Actinacidiphila yeochonensis CN732: one gene and its partner. The protein of the gene in region 1 interacts with the protein of each later gene in a pairwise test. Links are inferred from orthologs where the notes say so. Each region holds a gene or a part of one and is shown on either strand. Other genes may lie near its edges. The genes, in order: ileS and BS72_RS05820.

Region 1 (11,853 bases):
CCAGGTCCCGCCGCCGATCGTGCCCCCCGCCCGCCCCTACCCGGAGTCCGTCGAAGAGCTCGACGTACCCGACTTCCTGAAGTGACCGCCCGGCAGTGATAGGGCACCGCACTTCTCTGGACGGCGCGCACTTCGCCTTCACCGACCGGTGGGGCGGGGTGAGCGCCGTTCCGTACGCCAGTCTCAACCTCGGCGGTGCGGTGGGCGACGATCCCGCCGCCGTGCTCGCCAACCGCGAGCGCGCCGCCCGCGCACTCGGCCGCGACCCCGGCCGGGTGGTGTGGATGCGCCAGGTCCACGGCCGCGAGGTGGCCCCGGTCGACGGCCCCTGGGGCGACCGCCCGGTGCCGAAGGCCGACGCGCTGGTCACCCGCCGTCCGGACGTCACCCTCGCCGTGCTCACCGCCGACTGCGTGCCGGTGCTGCTGGCCGACCCCGTCGCCGGGGTGGCCGCCGCCGCGCACGCCGGACGGCCCGGACTGGTCGCGGGCGTGGTGCCCGCGGCGGTGGCCGCGATGGAGGCGGCCGGCGCGGACCCGGCGCGGACCACCGCCGTCATCGGCCCCTCCGTCTGCGGCAAGTGCTACGAGGTCCCCGAGGCCATGCGGGCCGAGGTGGCCGCCGTGGTGCCCGAGGCGTACGCGGAGACCCGGCAGGGCACCCCGGCGGTCGACGTGGCTGCCGGAGTGCGGGCGCAACTCGCGCGCTGCGGCGTCCGGGTGGCCGAGGCGCCGACGGTGTGCACGCTGGAGTCGCACGACCACTTCTCGTACCGCCGTGAGCAGACCACCGGCCGGCTGGCCGGCTACGTGTGGCTGGACCCCCGGCCGGACGCGGAGCCCGACGGCGGGCCGGGAGCCGGCGCCGCCGGCCCCGCGGACGAGGGAGGCGACGCGTGACCGGGCCCTCCCACGCCCCGTCCGGCGCCGCGCCGGACCCGGAGCGGGCCGCCGAGCTGGCGGCCAACCTGGCCAGGGTCGAGGAGCGGATCGCCGCCGCCTGCGCGGCGGCGGGCCGCCCCCGCGAGGAGGTCACCCTGGTCGTGGTGACCAAGACCTACCCGGCCGAGGACGTCCGCGCGCTGGCCGCCCTGGGCGTGCGGCAGGTCGCCGAGAACCGCGACCAGGAGGCCGCGGCCAAGGCAGAGGCGTGCGCCGATCTCCCGCTCAGCTGGCACTTCGTGGGCCAGTTGCAGACGAACAAGGCCCGCCACGTGGTCCGTTACGCCGACCACGTGCACTCCGTCGACCGGGACCGGCTGGTCACCGCGCTGTCCGCGGCGGCGACCGCGGCCGGCCGCACGCTGGGCTGCCTCGTCCAAGTCGCCTTCGACGCCGAAGCCGCGGGCCGTGGAGAGCGCGGCGGCGTCGCCCCCGAAAGGGTCGGCGCGCTGGCCGACGCCATCGCGGCCGCCGACGGGCTGCGCATGGACGGCCTGATGACCGTAGCCCCTCTGACCGGGCGGTATGCCGGTCAACCGCGAATGGCATTCGATCGGTTGACGGAAATCTCATCCCGCCTGCGCGAGACACATCCTGCTGCGACCATGGTATCGGCAGGGATGAGCCAGGACCTTGAGGACGCCGTGGCCGCCGGAGCGACACATGTACGCGTCGGAACGGCGGTACTCGGAGTCCGTCCGCGGCTCCGGTAACGTCACCAACAAGTCGGACCACAGCATAAATATGGTGTGGCGGCCGCCAGGAGCGGCGGCCGTGGACCGCAACCCCGCTGAGAGGACGCAGAGCATGGCCGGCGCGATGCGCAAAATGGCGGTCTACCTCGGCCTCGTGGAGGACGACGGATACGACGGCCCGGGGTTCGACCCCGACGACGAGTTCGAGCCCGAGCTGGCCTCGCCGCCCCCTGGCCGGACCGTTCCGGAGCCCGAGCGGGTGGAGCCCCGCCGGCCGCTCGCCCAGCACGTCCCGCCCGGGCGGCTCCAGCCGCCCCAGGACGAGCCGCCCCGGCTCGTCCATGCCCCGGCCCCCCGCGAACCGCGGATCGCGCCAGTGGCATCCATCACACCCGAACGCCAGATTCCGGAGAAGAACGCAGCGGTGATCATGCCCAAGGTCGTGTCAGAACGGGAGCCGTACCGCATCACCACGTTGCACCCTCGGACCTACAACGAGGCCCGTACCATCGGGGAACACTTCCGCGAGGGCACGCCGGTGATCATGAATCTGACGGAGATGGACGACACCGACGCAAAGCGCCTGGTGGACTTCGCCGCCGGACTGGTGTTCGGCCTGCACGGAAGCATCGAGCGGGTGACACAGAAGGTCTTTCTGCTCTCGCCTGCTAACGTCGATGTCACGGCGGAGGACAAGGCCCGGATTGCCGAGGGCGGGTTCTTCAACCAGAGCTAGCCTTATGGCTGGTTCGACGCTGGACCAAGCTTAACAAGTCATACGAAACAGACCGTAAAAGATCGCAATAGACCGAAAACGGACACAGTTGCCGTCGCCGGCACTGGGCAGCCGCACGACAGTTGGACCCGGCCGACAGGCTGCGGGCGGACAGGGGAGAGGGAAGCGCGATGGGTATCGCACTCCAGGTGCTGTACATCGTGCTGTACGTGTTCCTGTTCGTGCTGATTTTCCGATTGGTGATGGACTACGTCTTCCAGTTCGCCCGTTCGTGGCACCCTGGCAAGGCGATGGTGGTCCTCCTGGAGGGCACCTACACTGTCACCGATCCGCCACTTAAGCTTCTGCGGCGTTTCATCCCGCCGCTACGTCTCGGGGGCGTGGCGCTCGACCTGTCCTTCTTCGTATTGATGATCATCGTGTACATCCTGATCTCCGTCGTCGGGGGTTTGATGTGAACGGTGCGGGCTCCCGATATGTCGACGATCACGTTGAGGTGAAGAGATGCCGCTGACTCCCGAGGACGTTCGGAACAAGCAGTTCACGACCGTCCGCCTCCGAGAGGGCTACGACGAGGACGAGGTCGACGCCTTCCTCGACGAGGTGGAGGCGGAACTGACCCGTCTGCACCGCGAGAACGAGGATCTGCGGGCCAAGTTGGCCGCTGCGACCCGTGCCGCGGCACAGAGCCAGCAGCAGCAGAACATGCGCAAGCCCGAGCAGCAGGACCGTCCGGTACCCGCCGCCATATCGGGTCCCCAGCCGGTGCAGCAGCAGATGCCGCAGCAGCAGGTGGGCCCGCCCCAGCTGCCTGGCGGTGCTCCGCAGCTGCCGGCTGGTCCGAGCGCTCAGGGGCAGCACGGCCCCGGCCCGGGCGGCCCCGGCGGCCCGATGGGTCAGCACCCGATGCAGCAGGGCGGCCCCGGCCCCATGGGTATGGGCGGGCAGCACCCGATGCAGCAGGGCGGCCCCGGCCCCATGGGTATGGGCGGGCAGCACCCGATGCAGCAGCAGATGCAGCCGCAGCAGCAACAGCAGCCCCACCACCCCATGCAGCAGCAGGGTCCCGGCGGCGACAGTGCCGCGCGCGTCCTGTCGCTGGCTCAGCAGACCGCCGACCAGGCGATCGCCGAGGCCCGTTCCGAGGCCAACAAGATCGTCGGTGAGGCCCGCAGCCGCGCCGAGGGTCTGGAGCGGGACGCCCGCGCCAAGGCGGACGCGCTGGAGCGGGACGCCCAGGAGAAGCACCGCGTCGCGATGGGCTCCCTGGAGTCCGCCCGCGCGACGCTGGAGCGCAAGGTCGAGGACCTGCGCGGCTTCGAGCGGGAGTACCGCACCCGGCTGCAGGCGTACCTGCGGTCGCAGCTGGACCAGCTGGAGAACCAGGCGAGCGACTCACTCGCCCCGACTCGGGCCTCCGCGTCCACGCCGTCCCTGCCCTCCGGCCCCTCCATGGGCGCCGGGACGATGGGGAGCGGTGCCATGGGCGGCATGGCCGGTATCGGCTCCGGCGCCGGTGCGATGGGCCACGGCTCCTCCGGACCGTCCTACGCGGGCAGCCCGGCCGGCCAGGGTGGTTCGATGGGCAGCGGCCACACGCCCGGCCCGACGTTCGGCGGCCAGCAGCAGATGTCCCCCGCGATGACCCAGCCGATGGCTCCGGTCCGTCCGCAGGGCGGCCCCCAGCCGCTCCAGCAGGCGCCGACGCCGATGCGCGGCTTCCTCATCGACGAGGACGACAACTAGGAACCAGCCCTGGGCAACCAGGCAGGACGCGGAAGCGGCCCCATCCGGCGCCGTCCACCCGCCCGCACGACTGAGGCCGGCCCCCGGAGTTCCGGGGGCCGGCCTCGTTGTGCCGCCTGACGCCCGCGGGCTGACCGGAGGTTCACCCCGGGGCGCGGGAGGCGGGGCCCGAGGTCCGTGGAGCGCCGAGCCCGCCCGCGCGCTGCTCCCGGACCGGCGCGGCGGCGAGAAGCGCGGGGCGGGTGGCCGCCGAAGCCGGCGGCCACCCGCCCCGGGTGCGTCAGGTCAGACGGTCCTGCGCAGGTGGAAGGTCAGGCCGAGCACCTCGTCGGTGAAGGCCGGGCCGAAGCCGTCCTCCGGGCCGCCCTCCGCGAGGTCGACCGCCAGCACCTCCTCCGCGATCAGCGCGGCATGCACGATGACCGCCTCGGACAGCTCCGGGTCGGTGGCGCTCCACCGCACGGCGATCCGGTCGCTGACGTCGAACCCGGAGTTCTTGCGGGCCTCCTGGACCAGCCGGACCACGTCCCGGGCCGCACCGGCCCGGCGCAGCTCCGGGGTGATCTCCAGGTCGAGGGCCACGGTCGCGCCCGCGTCGGAGGCCACCGACCAGCCCTCGCGGGGGGTCTCGGTGACGATGACCTCCTCCGGCGCCAGCTCGACCGGCTCCCCGTCCACGGTGACGGACGTGGTGCCCTTCTCCCGCAGCTCCGCCGAGAGCACGGCGGCGTCCGCCGCGGCCACCGCCTTGGCGACCGCCTGCACGCCCTTGCCGAACCGCTTGCCCAGCGCCCGGAAGTTGGCCTTCGCGGTGGTGTCCACCAGCGAACCGCCCACCTCCGTGAGCGAGGCCAGCTCGGCGACGTTCAACTCCTCGGCGACCTGGGCCCGCAGCTCGGGCGACAGCTCCTCGAAGCCCGCGGCGGCGACCAGCGCCCGCGACAGCGGCTGCCGGGTCTTCACCCCGGACTCGGCGCGGGTGGCCCGGCCCAGCTCCACCAGCCGCCGCACCAGCCGCATCCGCTCCGACAGCGCCGGGTCGATCCACGCCTCGTCGGCCACCGGCCACCGCGCCAGGTGCACCGAGTCCGGGGCGTCCGGCGCCACCGGCACCACCAGGTCCTGCCACACCCGCTCGGTGATGAACGGCACCAGCGGCGCCATCAGCCGGGTGAAGGTCTCCAGCACGTCGTGCAGGGTGCGCAGCGCCGCCGCGTCGCCCTGCCAGAAGCGCCGGCGGGAGCGCCGCACGTACCAGTTGGACAGGTCGTCCACGAAGGACGACAGCAGCTTGCCGGCGCGCTGGGTGTCGTAGGACTCCAGCGCCGCGGTGGTGTCGCGCACCAGCGTGTTCAGTTCGCCGAGCAGCCAGCGGTCCAGCAGCGGCCGGTCGGCGGGCGCCGGGTCGGCGGCCGAGGGGGCCCAGTCGGAGGTGCGCGCGTAGAGGGCCTGGAAGGCGACGGTGTTCCAGTAGGTGAGCAGCGTCTTGCGCACCACCTCCTGGATGGTGCCGTGGCCCACCCGGCGGGCCGCCCACGGGGAGCCGCCGGCGGCCATGAACCACCGCACCGCGTCCGCCCCGTGCTGGTCCATCAGCGGGATCGGCTCAAGGATGTTGCCCAGGTGCTTGGACATCTTCCGGCCGTCCTCGGCGAGGATGTGGCCGAGGCAGACGACGTTCTCGTACGCGGACCGGTCGAAGACGAGCGTGCCGACCGCCATCAGCGTGTAGAACCAGCCGCGGGTCTGGTCGATGGCCTCGGAGATGAACTGAGCCGGGTAGCTCCGCTCGAAGACCTCCTTGTTGCGGTACGGGTAGCCCCACTGCGCGAACGGCATCGAGCCGGAGTCGTACCATCCGTCGATCACCTCGGGGACGCGCGTCTTCGTGCCGCCGCACTCGCGGCAGGGGAACACCACGTCGTCCACGTACGGGCGGTGCGGGTCCAGGCCCGACTGGTCCTCACCCGTCAGCTCCGACAGCTCCGCGAGGGAGCCGACGCAGGTCAGGTGGCCCTCCTCGCAGGTCCAGATGGGCAGCGGGGTGCCCCAGTAGCGCTTCCGGGACAGGGCCCAGTCGACGTTGTTGTTCAGCCAGTCGCCGTAGCGGCCGTGCTTGACGCTCGCGGGGTGCCAGGTGGTGCGCTCGTTCTCCCGCAGCAGCTCGTCCTTGACGGCGGTGGTGCGGATGTACCAGGACGGCTGGGCGTAGTACATCAGCGCGGTGTGGCAGCGCCAGCAGTGCGGGTAGCTGTGCTCGTACGGGAGGTGCCGGAACAGCAGCCCGGCCGCGTCCAGTTCGGCCACCAGCGCCTCGTCGGCCTTCTTGAAGAAGACGCCGCCGACCAGCGGCAGGTCCTCCTCGAAGGTGCCGTCCGGGCGGACCGGGTTGACCACCGGCAGGCCGTAGCCGCGGCAGGTCAGCAGGTCGTCCTCGCCGAAGGCGGGGGACTGGTGGACCAGCCCGGTGCCGTCCTCGGTGGTGACGTACCCGGCGTTGACGACGTAGTGGGCGTCGGGGATCTCGACCAGGTCGAAGGGCCGCTTGTAGGTCCAGCGCTCCATCTCACGGCCGGTGAAGGTCTGGCCGGTGGCGTGCCAGCCGCCGCCCTCCTCGCCGTCCGTCCCGTCCTCGCCGCCACCGTTCGCGGCACCACCGTTCGCGGCGCCGAGGGCCTTGGCCAGCAGCGGCTCGGCCACCACCAGCTTCTCCCGGCCGTCGGTGGCCACCACGTAGGTGACGTCCGGGTGGGCGGCGACCGCCGTGTTGGACACCAGCGTCCACGGCGTGGTCGTCCACACCAGCAGCGACGCCTCGCCGGCCAGCGGCCCGGAGGTGAGCGGGAAGCGGACGTAGACCGACGGGTCCACGATCGTCTCGTAGCCCTGGGCCAGCTCGTGGTCGGACAGGCCGGTCTGGTCGCGCGGGCACCAGGGGGCGACGCGGTAGTCCTGCACCAGCAGGCCCTTGTCGAAGATCTGCTTGAGCGACCACCACACCGACTCGACGTACTCCGGGTCCATCGTCCGGTAGGCGTTGTCGAGGTCCACCCAGTAGCCCATACGGGTGGTCAGCTCGGTGAACGCGTCGGTGTGCCGGGTGACGGAGGCGCGGCAGCGGGCGTTGAACTCGGCGATGCCGTACCGCTCGATGTCCTGCTTGCCGGTGAAGCCCAGCTCCTTCTCCACGGCCAGCTCCACGGGCAGGCCGTGGCAGTCCCAGCCGGCCTTGCGGGTCACGTGGTGGCCCTGCATGGTCTTGAAGCGCGGGAAGACGTCCTTGAAGACGCGGGCCTCGATGTGGTGGGCGCCGGGCATGCCGTTGGCGGTGGGCGGGCCCTCGTAGAAGACCCACTCGGGGCGCCCCTCGGACTGCCGCACCGAGCGGCCGAACGTGTCGCGCTCCCGCCACAGGTCCAGCACCTCGTGGTCGAGGGTGGGCAGGTCCACCTGCGCGGGTACGGACCGGTACCGCGGCGGGGCGGGCTGGTCGGGCTGGGCTGGCTGGCTCATCAGGGTCTTCCTCCGGCGGACGTTCGGCGCTTTCGCGTACTTCCGTCGGAGGGACGAGAGCGAGCGCTCCCGCGGTACCACCCTCCTTGGCGGTGGACGGCCCGCTGACCGCGCGGGCCCACCGCCCCCTCGTTAGGGCTGCGAGGCCGGTTCTACTGGCCCGACGGGTCCTCCCCGCGGGTGTTCTTCCGACGGCTCCGGGGTGATCTTCACACCGCGCACGCCCCCGGGCTTCCACCGTCCCCGGATCGCTCATGGCTGCGTGCGGCGCTACTCGTCCCATCCACGCCTTTCGCTGCGCCCAGTGTACGGGGCGGGGCGGGTGGCGGCGGCCGGGTTTTCCGCCGCCGGGCGCCGCCGGGCGCCGCCGGGCTGACCCGTATGGCGGCGTCACCGGCACCCGGGGGCATGGCGCGCGGCCCCGTCCGGAATACCTCACGCCGGGCTGGGCACAACCGATGCAGGCCGGTCGCCCGCCGAGGGGGGCACGGGCCGGCCGTGGCAGCACCCCCGGTTGCCGCGGATCGGTGTCCGTTTTACCGTTTCCGGCACGATCCGCGTACGGGATCGCCGAGGTGAAGGGGTCGCGGCCATGGTCGTGAGGAGAGCCGCCGCCGACGAGGCCACGGCGGAGCGGACGCCTGCCGCCGCGACGACGGGGAGTCCGGCGGGCACGGGGAAGACGGTGGGCGCCGGGGGCACGGGGGAGAGGACGGCGAAGACGACGAAGGCGATGAAGGCGACGAAGGCGGCGAGGAAGAAGACGGCCGTGAAGACGGTTGCGAAGACGGCCGCCGTGAAGAAGACGGCCGCCGGGAAGGCCGCGCCCGCCGGGCGCGCGGAGGGCGCGGAGGGCTCGGAGGCCGGGACGGACACGGAGCAGGGCACGGCCGGGACACCGGCCGCAGGGGCGGTGGCCGCAGCGGCCGTCGCGGAGAAGCCGGCCGGGAAGCGCGCGGCTGCGAGGAAGACGGGAGCCCGCACAGTGGGAGCTGAGAAGACCGCGGCCGGCACGGCCGCTCCGGAGCCGGCGTCGGCCGTGCCCGCGGCGAGGAACGGCGTGGAGCCGGAGACGCTCGCGGTGCTGTCGGGGGAGGACCCCTGGACGGCCGAGGAGGTCGAGGAGGCCCGCACCATCCTGCTGACGGACGTCGAGCGGCTGCGGGTGGAGATCGCCTCCTCCGAGGCGGCCGTCGCGGGCCTGCTGCGGGACTCCGGGGACGGCGCGGGGGACGAGGCGGACACCGGCAGCAAGAACATCACCCGGGAGTCGGAGCTCGCGCTCGCGGCGAACACCCGGGAGACCCTGGAGCAGGCCGACCACGCGCTGCGCCGGCTGGACGAGGGCACGTACGGGTTGTGCGAGGTGTGCGGGAAGCCGATCGGGAAGGCGCGGATGCAGGCGTTCCCCCGGGCGACGCTGTGCATCGACGACAAGCAGAAGCAGGAGCGCAGGTAGCGGCCCGGGTTCCGCCGGCCGGGGTGCGCGTTCCCGGGGCGGCAGCCGTCCGCCCTCCCGGGCGCGGCGCCGCGTCGGGGCCGCTCGGTGCCGCTCGGGGGCCGGGGTCCTCGCGCCCCCGGGCGGCGGTCGCGCGGTCGGCCGCCGGCCGGGGAGTGGGGCATCTCGCCTGACTCTCCCGGGGCGGCGTGCCGTACCCTCGTCGGAAGGCCAGGAACCAGCGCTGAGGGACTCACGTGACGGAAGCGGAGCGCACCATCACCACACCGGAGCCGGCGGAGGACGCGAGCGCGTCCACCGAGGGGCGCCCCGACGAGCACGCCGCCGGTACGGAGGCGGAGCCCGCCGCGCCCCGGAGCCGCCGCATCCCCGTGCTCATAGGCTTCGCCGCCCTCGCCTACGTGCTGGACGTGCTGTCCAAGCTGTGGGTCGTGCACAGCCTCGAAGGACACCAGCCGATCGACATCCTCGGCCACTACCTGCGCCTGGACGCGACCCGGAACCCCGGTGCTGCCTTCGGTATGGGCGCCGGTATGACCGTCGTCTTCACCCTGATCGCCGTCGGCGTCGTCGCCGTCATCGCCCGGCTGTCCCGGCGGCTCTACAGCCTGCCCTGGGCCATCGCGCTGGGCCTGCTGCTGGGCGGGGCCGTGGGAAACCTCACGGACCGGGTCCTCCGGTCGCCCGGGAGCTTCCAGGGCCGCGTGGTCGACTTCGTCCACCCCGAGCACTTCGCCATCTTCAACCTCGCGGACTCCGCGATCACCTGCGGCGGCGTGCTGATCGTCCTGCTCACCTTCCTCGGCATCGACCCGGACGGCAGCCGCCACCGCGACTGACCTCCCGGAAGGTGCGCGGTCCGGCGGGCGCGCGGCGTCCGGCATACTCGGACGGGTGAGTACGCTTCCCGAGGTCCGCTCCCTGCCCGTTCCCGATGGGCTCGAAGGTGAGCGCGTCGACGCCGCCATCGCCCGCATGTTCGGTTTCTCGCGGACCAAAGCCGCGGAACTGGCCGCCGCCGGGAAGGTCTCCATCGACGGGGCGGCCGCCGGAAAGTCCGAGCGGGTGCGCGGCGGCGCCTGGCTCGAAGTGGAGATGCCCGCCCCCGCCGCCCCGGTGCGGGTCGTGGCGGAGCCGGTCGAGGGCATGGTGATCGTCCACGACGACGCCGACGTGGTCGTCGTCGTCAAGCCCGTCGGTGTCGCCGCCCACCCCAGCCCCGGCTGGACCGGCACCACCGTGATCGGCGGCCTGGCCGCCGCCGGCTACCGGGTGTCCACCTCCGGCGCCGCCGAGCGCCAGGGCATCGTCCACCGGCTGGACGTCGGCACCTCCGGGCTGATGGTGGTGGCCAAGTCGGAGCGCGCCTACACCTCGCTCAAGCAGCAGTTCCGCGAGCGCACCGTCGAGAAGCGGTACCACGCCCTGGTCCAGGGCCACCCGGACCCGCTCAGCGGCACCATCGACGCGCCCATCGGCCGCCACCCCCAGCACGACTACAAGTGGGCGGTCACCGCCGAGGGCAAGCCCTCCGTCACCCACTACGACCTGGAGGAGGCGTTCCGCTCGGCCAGCCTGCTCGACATCAAGCTGGAGACCGGCCGCACCCACCAGATCCGGGTGCACATGTCCGCGCACCGCCACCCCTGCGTCGGCGACCTCACCTACGGCGCCGACCCGACGCTCGCCCGCCGCCTCGGCCTGACCCGGCAGTGGCTGCACGCCGTCCGCCTCGGCTTCCAGCACCCGGGAGACGGCGAGTGGGTCGAGTTCACCAGCGAGTACCCGGACGATCTCCAGCACGCCCTGGACGCCGTCCGCGAGGAGAGCCGGTGACCGCCGCCGTCCCGCCCTCCTCGACGGTGCGCGTGGTCGACCCCGCCGACGAGGCCGGCATGGCGCAGGTGCACGCCATCCGCCACCGCGTCTTCGTCGTCGAGCAGCGGGTCCCCGCGGAGCTGGAGTTCGACGAGAAGGACGTCCGGGCCGTGCACGTCCTGGCCGAGGGCGCGGGCACCGGGCGGCTGCTGACCGGCGCCGACGCCGCGGCCAAGAACGGCGGCGACCCCGAGCTGGCCGTCCTCGGCCGGCTGGCCGTGCTGCCGGAGGGCCGGCGGAACGGTACCGGCAGCCGGCTGGTGCGCGCCCTGGAGGACGAGGCACGCCGACGGGGCCTGCGCGGCGTCCACCTGGAGGCCCAGACCCACGCGATCCCCTTCTACGAGCGGCTCGGCTACACCGCGCACGGCCCGGAGTTCCTGGACGTCGGTATCCCGCACCAGGCGATGACCCACCGGTTCTGACCGGTTCCGACCGTCTCCGACTCGGCCCTGGTCCCTTCCGGCCCGGTTCCGATCGGGGCTGGTCCGGGCCGGCTGGGCTGGGCTGTGGTGATCGGTACTGATCGGGTGCGGAGCTGCTTCCTGCCCGCCTCCGGCCCGCCCGCCCTGCTGCCGGCCCGCCTCCGCCCCCCGTGCCGTGTTCCCGTCCGCGCGGGGCCCTCCGGCCGCCCGTTCGGACCGGCGGGGGCCGGGGCACCGCCCGCCGTGGCGATCCCCGGGACGGCCGGGATGGTCTGACACCCTGGCGCTTGTGGATCAGCTCGCCTTGTTCTTCGCGCTGCTGCTGGCCGCCATCGTCATGGTGCCGGTGGGCGACCGGATCGGGCTGCCCGCGCCGGTGCTCATGACGATCTTCGGTGCCGTCCTCGCGCTCATCCCGCAGGTGCCGGACATCCAGATCGACCCGGACCTGATCCTTCCG
Region 2 (7,609 bases), 740 kb from region 1 along the record:
AGCTCCAGCTGGCGTTCCAGCAGGGCGAGTTCGCCGGGCGGGCAGGCGGCGCAGCAGGGCAGCGACGGGTGCCGGGGCAGGCCGGCCGCCCGCAGGTGGGCCACCGCCATCCGGTACGGGCGGCGCACCGCCGCGTCGCCGCCGGGCAGGGGCACGTACGCCAGATGGGCGGCGCGCTCGTACCCGTCGTAGTCCGCGACCAGGAACTCGCCGCCCCACACAGCCCCGTCGTCGCCGTACCCGGTGCCGTCGAAGGCGACGCCGAGGACGGGACGGGAGCCGTCCAGGCCGTTCTCGGCCATCACGGCGGCGACGTGGGCGTGGTGGTGCTGCACCTGCCGCAGCGGGCGCCCCGCCGCCGCACCGCGCGCCCAGCGCACCGAGCGGTAGCCGGGGTGCCGGTCGGCGGCCAGCAGCCGCGGCACGACCCGGGTGATGGACTCCAACTGCCGCTCCGCGCGCTCGAAGGCGGTGAGCGTGGCGAGGTCGTCCATGTCGCCGACGTGGGCCGAGAGCCACGCCTGGCGGCCCTCGCCCAGGCAGAAGGTGTTCTTGAGGTCGCCGCCGGTGGCCAGCGCCGGCTCGACGGGGAACGGCAGCGCGACGGGGAAGGGCGCGTAGCCGCGGGAGCGGCGCACCGGCAGCACCTCGCCGTCGCAGACGCGGACCACCGAGTCGTCGCAGGGCACGTGGATCGGGCGGTCGTGGCCGAGCCAGGCGTCGGCGAGGCCGGCCAGCCGCTCACGGGCCTCCGCGTCGCCGGTGGCGATCGGCTCGCCGCCCCGGTTGCCGCTGGTCATCACCAGCAGCCGTGGCCCGGGCGGGTCGCCGGGCAGGCCCAGCAGCAGGTGGTGCAGCGGGGTGTAGGGCAGCATGACGCCGAGGTCGGCGCTGCCGGGGGCCACGGCCTCGGCGATCGGTCCGGCGTCCCTGCCGTGTCGCCGCAGCAGCACGACGGGCCGCCGGGGGCCGGTGAGCAGCGCCCGTTCGGCCGTGCCGATCGCCGCGACCGCCGCGACGTCCGCGAGGCCGGCCGCCATGAGCGCGAACGGCTTGGCACCGCGGTCCTTGCGGCGGCGCAGCAGCGCCACCGCCCGGGGGTCGGCCGCGTCGCAGGCCAGGTGGTAGCCGCCGAGCCCCTTGACGGCCACGACGGCGCCGGCGGCCAGCAGCTCCCGCGCCCCGGCGACCGGGTCCGGCGGGCCGGACGAGGGTCCGCCGCCGGTGTCCAGCCACAGCCGGGGCCCGCAGTCGTGGCAGCACACCGGTTGGGCGTGGAAGCGCCGGTCGGCCGGGTCGGAGTACTCACGGGCGCAGGCGGCGCACATCGGGAAGCCGGCCATCGTGGTGCTGGCGCGGTCGTACGGCAGGCCGGTGACGATGGTGAAGCGCGGGCCGCAGTGGGTGCAGGTGATGAACGGGTGGCGGTGGCGGCGGTCGGCGGGGTCGCGCAGCTCGGCCAGGCACGCGTCGCAGGTCGCGGTGTCGGGGGAGACGAGGGTGCGGGCCCCGCCGCCGGCGACGGAGGGCGCGATGGCGAACCCGGCGCCGCCGAGCGGCGGGAGGTCCTCGTGGCGCACCCCCTGGACGACGGCCAGCGGCGGCGCCTGCCCGCCCACCCGGGCGCAGAACGCGGCGACGGCCTCGGGGGCGCCCTCCACCTCGGCGACGACGCCCGCGTCGGTGTTGGACACATGGCCGGTCAGGGCCAGCTCACGGGCCAGCCCGTAGACGTGGGGGCGGAAGCCGACCCCCTGGACCACCCCGGAGACCGTGACCCGGCGCCGTACCGGGCCCGGGCCGGCGACGGGGGAGTCGGTGGTCACCCGCGCCTCAGCGCGTCCCGGCGGGGGCGCGGGTGCCGTCCCGGCCGCTGCCGTGGCCGTCGTGGCCGTGCGGGTCGCCGGGCGCGGCGGTGGCGGGGTGCGGGCGGTCGTGGGAGCGGGCCTGGTCGTGGTCGTGGTCGTGGACGGGCGGGTGGTCGTGGGGGTGCGGGTGCGTCTGCGGGCCGTCGTGGACGGGGCCGGAAGCGGGGCCCGGTCCGGGTTCGCCGCCGGGCACCGGGCCGTTCCCGTTCCCGTTCCCGAGCCCGTGACCGTTCCCGTGCGCGTGACCGTGCCCTGTCGCGGCGAGGGCGGTGGCCATCACCGGGCGGTGGACCGGGCCGCCGGCACCCGCCGCCAGCGCCCGGTCGAGCAGCAGCCCGACGCCCTGGCCGCCGCGGGCCGAGGTCGAGACCACCTCGACCCCCGGATTGACCCGGTGGACGTTGGCGAGGAAGGCGTCCCGGTCGAACCCGACCGCCGCGGCGATGTCCTCCTTGGTGATGACCACCAGGTGGGCCAGGCCGAAGGCGGTCGGGTACTTCAGCGGCTTGTCCTCGCCCTCGGTGACGGACGCGAGGACCACCCGCAGCGTCTCGCCCAGGTCGTAGGAGGCGGGGCAGACGAGGTTGCCGACGTTCTCCACGAACAGCAGCCGGGTCCGTGGCGGCAGCCACCCGTCGAGGTGGCCGCGGAGCATGTCCGTCTCCAGGTGGCACAGCCCGTCGGTGAGCACCTGCCGCACCGGAGCGCCCGAGCGGGCCAGCCGGGTCGCGTCGTTCTCGGTGGCGAGGTCCGCGGTGAGCGCCGCCACCGGGACGCCGCGCCGCCCGGCGAGGGCGAGCTCCGCCTCCAGCAGCGCGGTCTTGCCGCTGCCGGGGCTGGACAGCAGGTTCACCAGCACGGTGCCGCGGGCGGCGAGTTCGGCCCGCAGCACGTCGGCGGCACGGTCGTTCCTGCCGAGCACCGCGGTGCGCAGGTCGTCGGTACGGCACATGGTCTCAACGCTCCTCGTGGGGAACTCCGGCCGGCTCGGGCGGCCGGCCGGCCTCGGGGGCCGGCGGGCCCGACCACGACACCGCGGCGATCTCCAGCTCCCGCCCGGACAGCAGTCCGGCCGCCGCCGCGCCGCACCGCGGGCAGCACAGCTGGGGCGGCAGGCCGGTCGGCCACTCACCGGCGCAGCCGCCGCAGCGGGCGCGGCCGGGCACCCGCTCGGTGACCAGCCGGGCCCCGGCCGCGAGGGTGCCCTCACAGGCGAGGTCGAAGCAGAAGTGGAGGGAGTCGGGCACCACGCCGGCGAGTTCGCCCACGCGCAGGGTCACGGTGTCGACGCCGGTCCGGCCCGCGGCGCGCGCGGCGTCCTCGACCTGGCCGACCACCGCGAGCGCGATGGACATCTCGTGCATGGACAACTCCCCGACGCCCCCGTACCGGACGGCCCGGGAGCACCCGGACCTCCCCAGTACAGGGCCGGCGGCCACGGGCCCGGACGCGACACGCCGCCGGGGCGCCGCACCGTCGCCCGTACGGCGGGGGCGCCTCGGCGAGCCCCCGCGCGCCTCACATGCCGCGGATTCTCAGGTACCGCCGGATGTCGGGGATGTTCACCGCGACCAGGGCGGCCAGCGCCGCGGCCGCGACGCCGCCGAGCACGATCTTCGTCATGGCTGCAACTCCTTGTCGGTGGGCCGCCGCCTCTGCGGGCGGCCGGTGGGGGGAAGGGCGGCTCCGGCCCCGATGGCACCGTCCGCGCCGGGGCGACGGGCGGCGGCCGCGTCCGCCAGCAGGCGCAGGACGGTGTCCACGGCCGGGTCCACGGCCGCGGCGACGGCGTCGCTCAGGCCGATCCCCTCGTCCAGGCAGGCCGGTTCGCATCCCACGACGGCGATCCGGCGCGGCCGCCGCCCGCCGGTGCCCGCGCTGAGCGTTGCCAGCAGGGCGAGGACGGCGTCGGGGGTCATGCGGTGCCCGTCGATGACGGCGCCGGCGCCCGCGGCGGAGACGCCGGACGAGGCGGGCGCTTCGGGTTCGGCGTCCTCGACGAGGTAGACGGTTCCGGGGGTGCCGCCGCGGGCGGTGGCGTCCAGCAGGACGACGGTGTCGTAGCCGTCGAGCAGCTGGTAGGCCAGGTGGACGCCGCGTACCCCGACGTCGGCGGTCTCCACCCCCGGCGGCAGGTCCTGGCGCATCAGGCGGTGCACGGCCGTCACGCCGAACCCGTCGTCGCCGAGGAAGATGTTGCCCAGGCCCGCCACGAGGGTGCGTCCGCCGGACGCGGGGGCGCCGGCCGGGTTGGAGGTGCTGGAAGCGGCGGTCACGTGTCCTCCTGGAGGGCCACCTCGTCGGGCTGGAAGTACCGGAACCTGCCCTGCGCCCGCTGGAGTTCGGCACCCGGGTCGCCGTCGACGACCACGGCGAGGTGGACACTGCCGTCGACGTCGTGCAGCACCGCCTCGACCAGCGCGGTGCGGCCGTGCAGGAACATGTCCTGCGCGTCGGTGCGCCGTCGGCCCGGCCGCAGCACCACCCGGTCTCCGGCGCCGACCAGCGTGCCGTCGACCAGCACCCGGTCGCGCTCCGGGTCCACGCTCGCGTCGGCCGCCGGGTCCCACCAGGGCGCCTGGGGCCGCATCAGCTCCTCGGCGGCCCGCTCGGCCGCCTCGTCGCCCGGCGTGGTCAGCACGGGGGGCTCGTCGAGGCCGCCGAAGCCGCCGAAGCCTCCACGGGAGCCGGCCCCCGCGAGGCCGTCCGGCGCCTCGCCGGTGACCGCGCGCAGGGAGCGGACCGCGCCGTGCAGCCGCTCCAGCACCTCCGGCGGCATCGAGTCGGCGAGGTCGACGACGGCTCCGGCGCGTGCGTCGGTGCCGCGCGCCTCCCGCTTCTCCTCCTCGGTGAGGGTGGCCGTGCGCAGCGTCAGGATCTCGTCGATCTCCAGCGCGTCGTACAGGGCGCCGGGGCTCTCCGGCGCGAGCCGGGGATGGTCCTCCAGGATGATCGGCGAGGACAGCACCACGTCGGCGCGGCCCTCCCGCCCGGCCAGCACCGGCCAGGTGTGCTCGCTGCGGCACCCGGCCGCGGCGCCGGCCGCCCAGAGCGGCGGGTCGGCCATCGACAGGAAGCCGCCGCTGTCCACCCCGAGCATCAGGTGCGCCGAGACGAGCGCGTACGGCAGCATCTGCTCGCGGGACGCGCCGGCGGACGGGTCGGCCGGGCAGGCGCCGGTGTTCTCCACCACGGCGGTCAGCCGCAGCAGGCGGCAGGGCCCGGGAACCTCGGCCGCGGTCAGCCGCAGCAGCGCGTCGATCCGCTCCCGGCGGCGGACCAGCCGGCCCGCCACGGCGCCGGAGCCGTCCCGGACCTCCTCGGTGTCGCTGCCCTCCGGCAGCCACACCGGCACCTCGACGCCGCGGCCGGTCAGGGCGCTGACGGCGGCGGTCACGTCGGCCTGCTCCTCGACGCCCTCGTCCCAGGGGACCAGGACCCGGTCGGGCAGGTCGAGGCGGTCGGCCGGCTCGAAGCCGCCGCCAGGGCACGGCTGTTCGACGGTGCGCCGCTGGACCCGCAGGAACCGCAGCCGGACGTGGAGCAGGGCGTCGCCGCGCGGCTCGACCAGGCACTCGGTGCGCTGGGCGCGCGACTCGCCGCCGACGCCGTCCCAGGACGGGGGCGCGAGTACGCCGAACTGCCAGCGCATCCGGTTCTTGGCGGCGGAGGCGCGGTAGGGGTAGAGGACGTAGCCCTCGTAGAGGACGGCGTCGGCGACCTTGGCGGCCGTCTCGAAGAGCCGGTCGGCGGTGCCGGGGGAGACCGCCGGGGCGTCCGGGCCGGGGGCGGTGCGCGGCGCCGCCGCGGACGGGCTGCCGTTCACCTGGCCGCCGCCTGCTCGGGCGCGAGCCCGTCGGAACGCCCGTCGGGAAGGCCCTCGGGACGCCCGTCGGGAAGCCCCGGCGGGACCTCCGCCCGGGCCCCTGCCGCGACCAGGGCGGCGGGGGTGTTGCCGGCCGTGTCCAGCAGCGCTTCGACGGTCTCCTGCCAGGAGGTCAGCGCGTTGCGGGAACGGTAGGCGAGCAGCGCCTCCATGGTGTGCCGGGGCAGCCGCAGCCAACCGCAGCCGGGGAAGTGCTGCTCCATCATCTCCCGCCAGGTCCGGGCCGGCATGCGGCACGGCGCCTCACGGTCCCAGGGCACGGGCTCGACCTGGAAGCCGCCGGGGCCGCGGAAGGCGGTGCCCGAGAAGAGCAGCGTCAGCGGGGCCTCGCCGTCGCCCAGCGAGGAGAAGTAGCGGGACGCCGCGATGTCCAGGTCGTACGTGCACGGCACCGGCAGGTCCACCTCGGAGGAGCCGGTGAACCCGGGCACCACCACGGAGGCGTGGGCGAACTGGATCGGCTGCATGCTGCGGCCCCAGCGGGAGCGGTCGCCGAACAGGTCGTGCAGCCGGCCGGCCTCCGCGTCGTCGTAGCCGCGCAGCGCGGGCTCGATGCGGATCTGGCAGCGCAGCGCCAGCGCGTGCACCCGCTCGCCGCCGGCCGCGCTGATCCGCAGCCGGAAGACCAGGGTGGGACCGGCCGCGTACGGGTCGGGGCGTACTCCGGCGCAGGTGAAGGCGAGATCGCTCATCGGGCGCCTCCCGGCGGGGCTTCGGCGGCCGGGTGGGGCGATCCGGCGGCTCGGGGCGCGGCGGTGGCCCGGGGGAGTCGGCGGCTCGGGGCGCGGCGGTGGCCCGGCGGGCCAGATCGGCGAAGAAGCCCTCGATCTCGGCGCGGGCCCGCTCGCCGCCGTCGAAGCCGCTCCAGTGCAGCCGCAGTCGGCCCACCAGCTCGTACGCGGCGTCGACGGGGACGAGGTGGCAGCCCGCGCCCTCCTCGGTGTGCCGCACGATCAGCGCCTCGGTGTCGGGCGTGAGGGCTTCCGCCAGGGCGGAGCCGGCGAAGAACGCCTCCCAGGCGCGGTCGTCGATCTCGTTCTCGGTGGCCCCCGCCGGGCTCGGGTAGAGCGCGACGGTCCGGCCCTGCGCGGAGTTGCGCAGGAAGAACGCGACGCCCACGGGCACCCCCAGGGCGTCCCACGTTCCCGGCGCGGGCTGCCAGCCGGGGTCGGCCAGGTAGCGGTCGGGTACCGGGCGGAAGCGCCCCTCGACGGCGCCCTCGCCGGCGAAGAGCAGCGCGCAGGCGGTGCAGGCGCAGGCCAGCAGCCGCTGCCGGACGTCCACGAGGTGGCGGTGGCGGTCGTCCAGCGCGACCGCGCACAGCTCGCAGCGCTCCACGGCGGGCGGCCGGGGCCGAGGAAGCGGCGCAGCCCGCCCGCCGGCCGCGCCGCGCCGGCGGCCTGCCCGGCGCGGCCGGCGGGCGGGGCGGACACCGGCGCGGTCACCGGGCCTCCGCGCGGTCCTGGCGGCCCGGCGGCCGCGTCGCGATCTGGAGGAGCACCGGCTCGGCCGCGGCCGGGACGTCCTCCCACTCCACGACGGCCACCTCCGGGGCGAAGCACCCCAGCGCGGCCTCCACCCGCTCCTGTACCGCGTCGGCCGAGCCGCCGCCGCAGCCGCAGCCGGACGCGGTGGTACGGCGCAGCCGCAGCCGGCCCGTGCCGGCGTCGAACCCCGCAGCGTCGACCTCCCCCTGGGCCTCGGCGCGGCGCAGCGCACGGTCGATCCGGCCGTCCAGGCTGTCCGGGTGCAGGCCGTGCAGGACCAGCAGTCCCGCCACGGCCTCGTCGTCCAGCAGCGGGCCGAGCGGGTTGCCGCTGCGGCCCGACAGCAGCGCCACGGCCCGTGCCAGGCC

Evidence for each region.
Region 2: the proteins of ileS (region 1) and BS72_RS05820 interact in binary tests that used the Escherichia coli proteins (3 or more experiments, as listed by UniProt). The link is inferred for Actinacidiphila yeochonensis CN732 from one-to-one orthologs.

The regions. Positions count from the first base shown.
Region 1 is NZ_JQNR01000003.1:274,282-286,134, reverse strand. The notes cover bases 4,204-8,020. They hold ileS (isoleucine--tRNA ligase), read right to left. Parts: upstream 7,632-8,020; coding sequence 4,404-7,631; downstream 4,204-4,403. Also shown: cell division protein FtsZ, read left to right, coding at 1-85; peptidoglycan editing factor PgeF, read left to right, coding at 96-899; BS72_RS02860 (YggS family pyridoxal phosphate-dependent enzyme), read left to right, coding at 896-1,654; BS72_RS02855 (cell division protein SepF), read left to right, coding at 1,749-2,372; BS72_RS02850 (YggT family protein), read left to right, coding at 2,543-2,830; BS72_RS02845 (DivIVA domain-containing protein), read left to right, coding at 2,877-4,118; BS72_RS02835 (TraR/DksA family transcriptional regulator), read left to right, coding at 8,224-9,090; lspA (signal peptidase II), read left to right, coding at 9,327-9,929; BS72_RS02825 (RluA family pseudouridine synthase), read left to right, coding at 9,985-10,926; BS72_RS02820 (GNAT family N-acetyltransferase), read left to right, coding at 10,923-11,393; BS72_RS02815 (Na+/H+ antiporter), read left to right, coding at 11,683-11,853. UniProt on the Escherichia coli protein: Catalyzes the attachment of isoleucine to tRNA(Ile). As IleRS can inadvertently accommodate and process structurally similar amino acids such as valine, to avoid such errors it has two additional distinct tRNA(Ile)-dependent editing activities.
Region 2 is NZ_JQNR01000003.1:1,015,608-1,023,216, reverse strand. Bases 2,317-5,315 are described here. They hold BS72_RS05820 (hydrogenase maturation protease), read right to left. Parts: upstream 4,145-5,315; coding sequence 3,488-4,144; downstream 2,317-3,487. Other genes in these bases: BS72_RS05815 (hypothetical protein), read right to left, coding at 4,141-5,315; BS72_RS39760 (DUF6893 family small protein), read right to left, coding at 3,387-3,491; BS72_RS05825 (hydrogenase maturation nickel metallochaperone HypA/HybF), read right to left, coding at 2,825-3,232; hypB (hydrogenase nickel incorporation protein HypB), read right to left, coding at 2,317-2,820. Outside these bases: carbamoyltransferase HypF, read right to left, coding at 1-1,826; more of hypB, read right to left, coding at 1,834-2,316; more of BS72_RS05815, read right to left, coding at 5,316-5,694; BS72_RS05810 (DUF6084 family protein), read right to left, coding at 5,691-6,446; BS72_RS05800 (hypothetical protein), read right to left, coding at 7,196-7,609.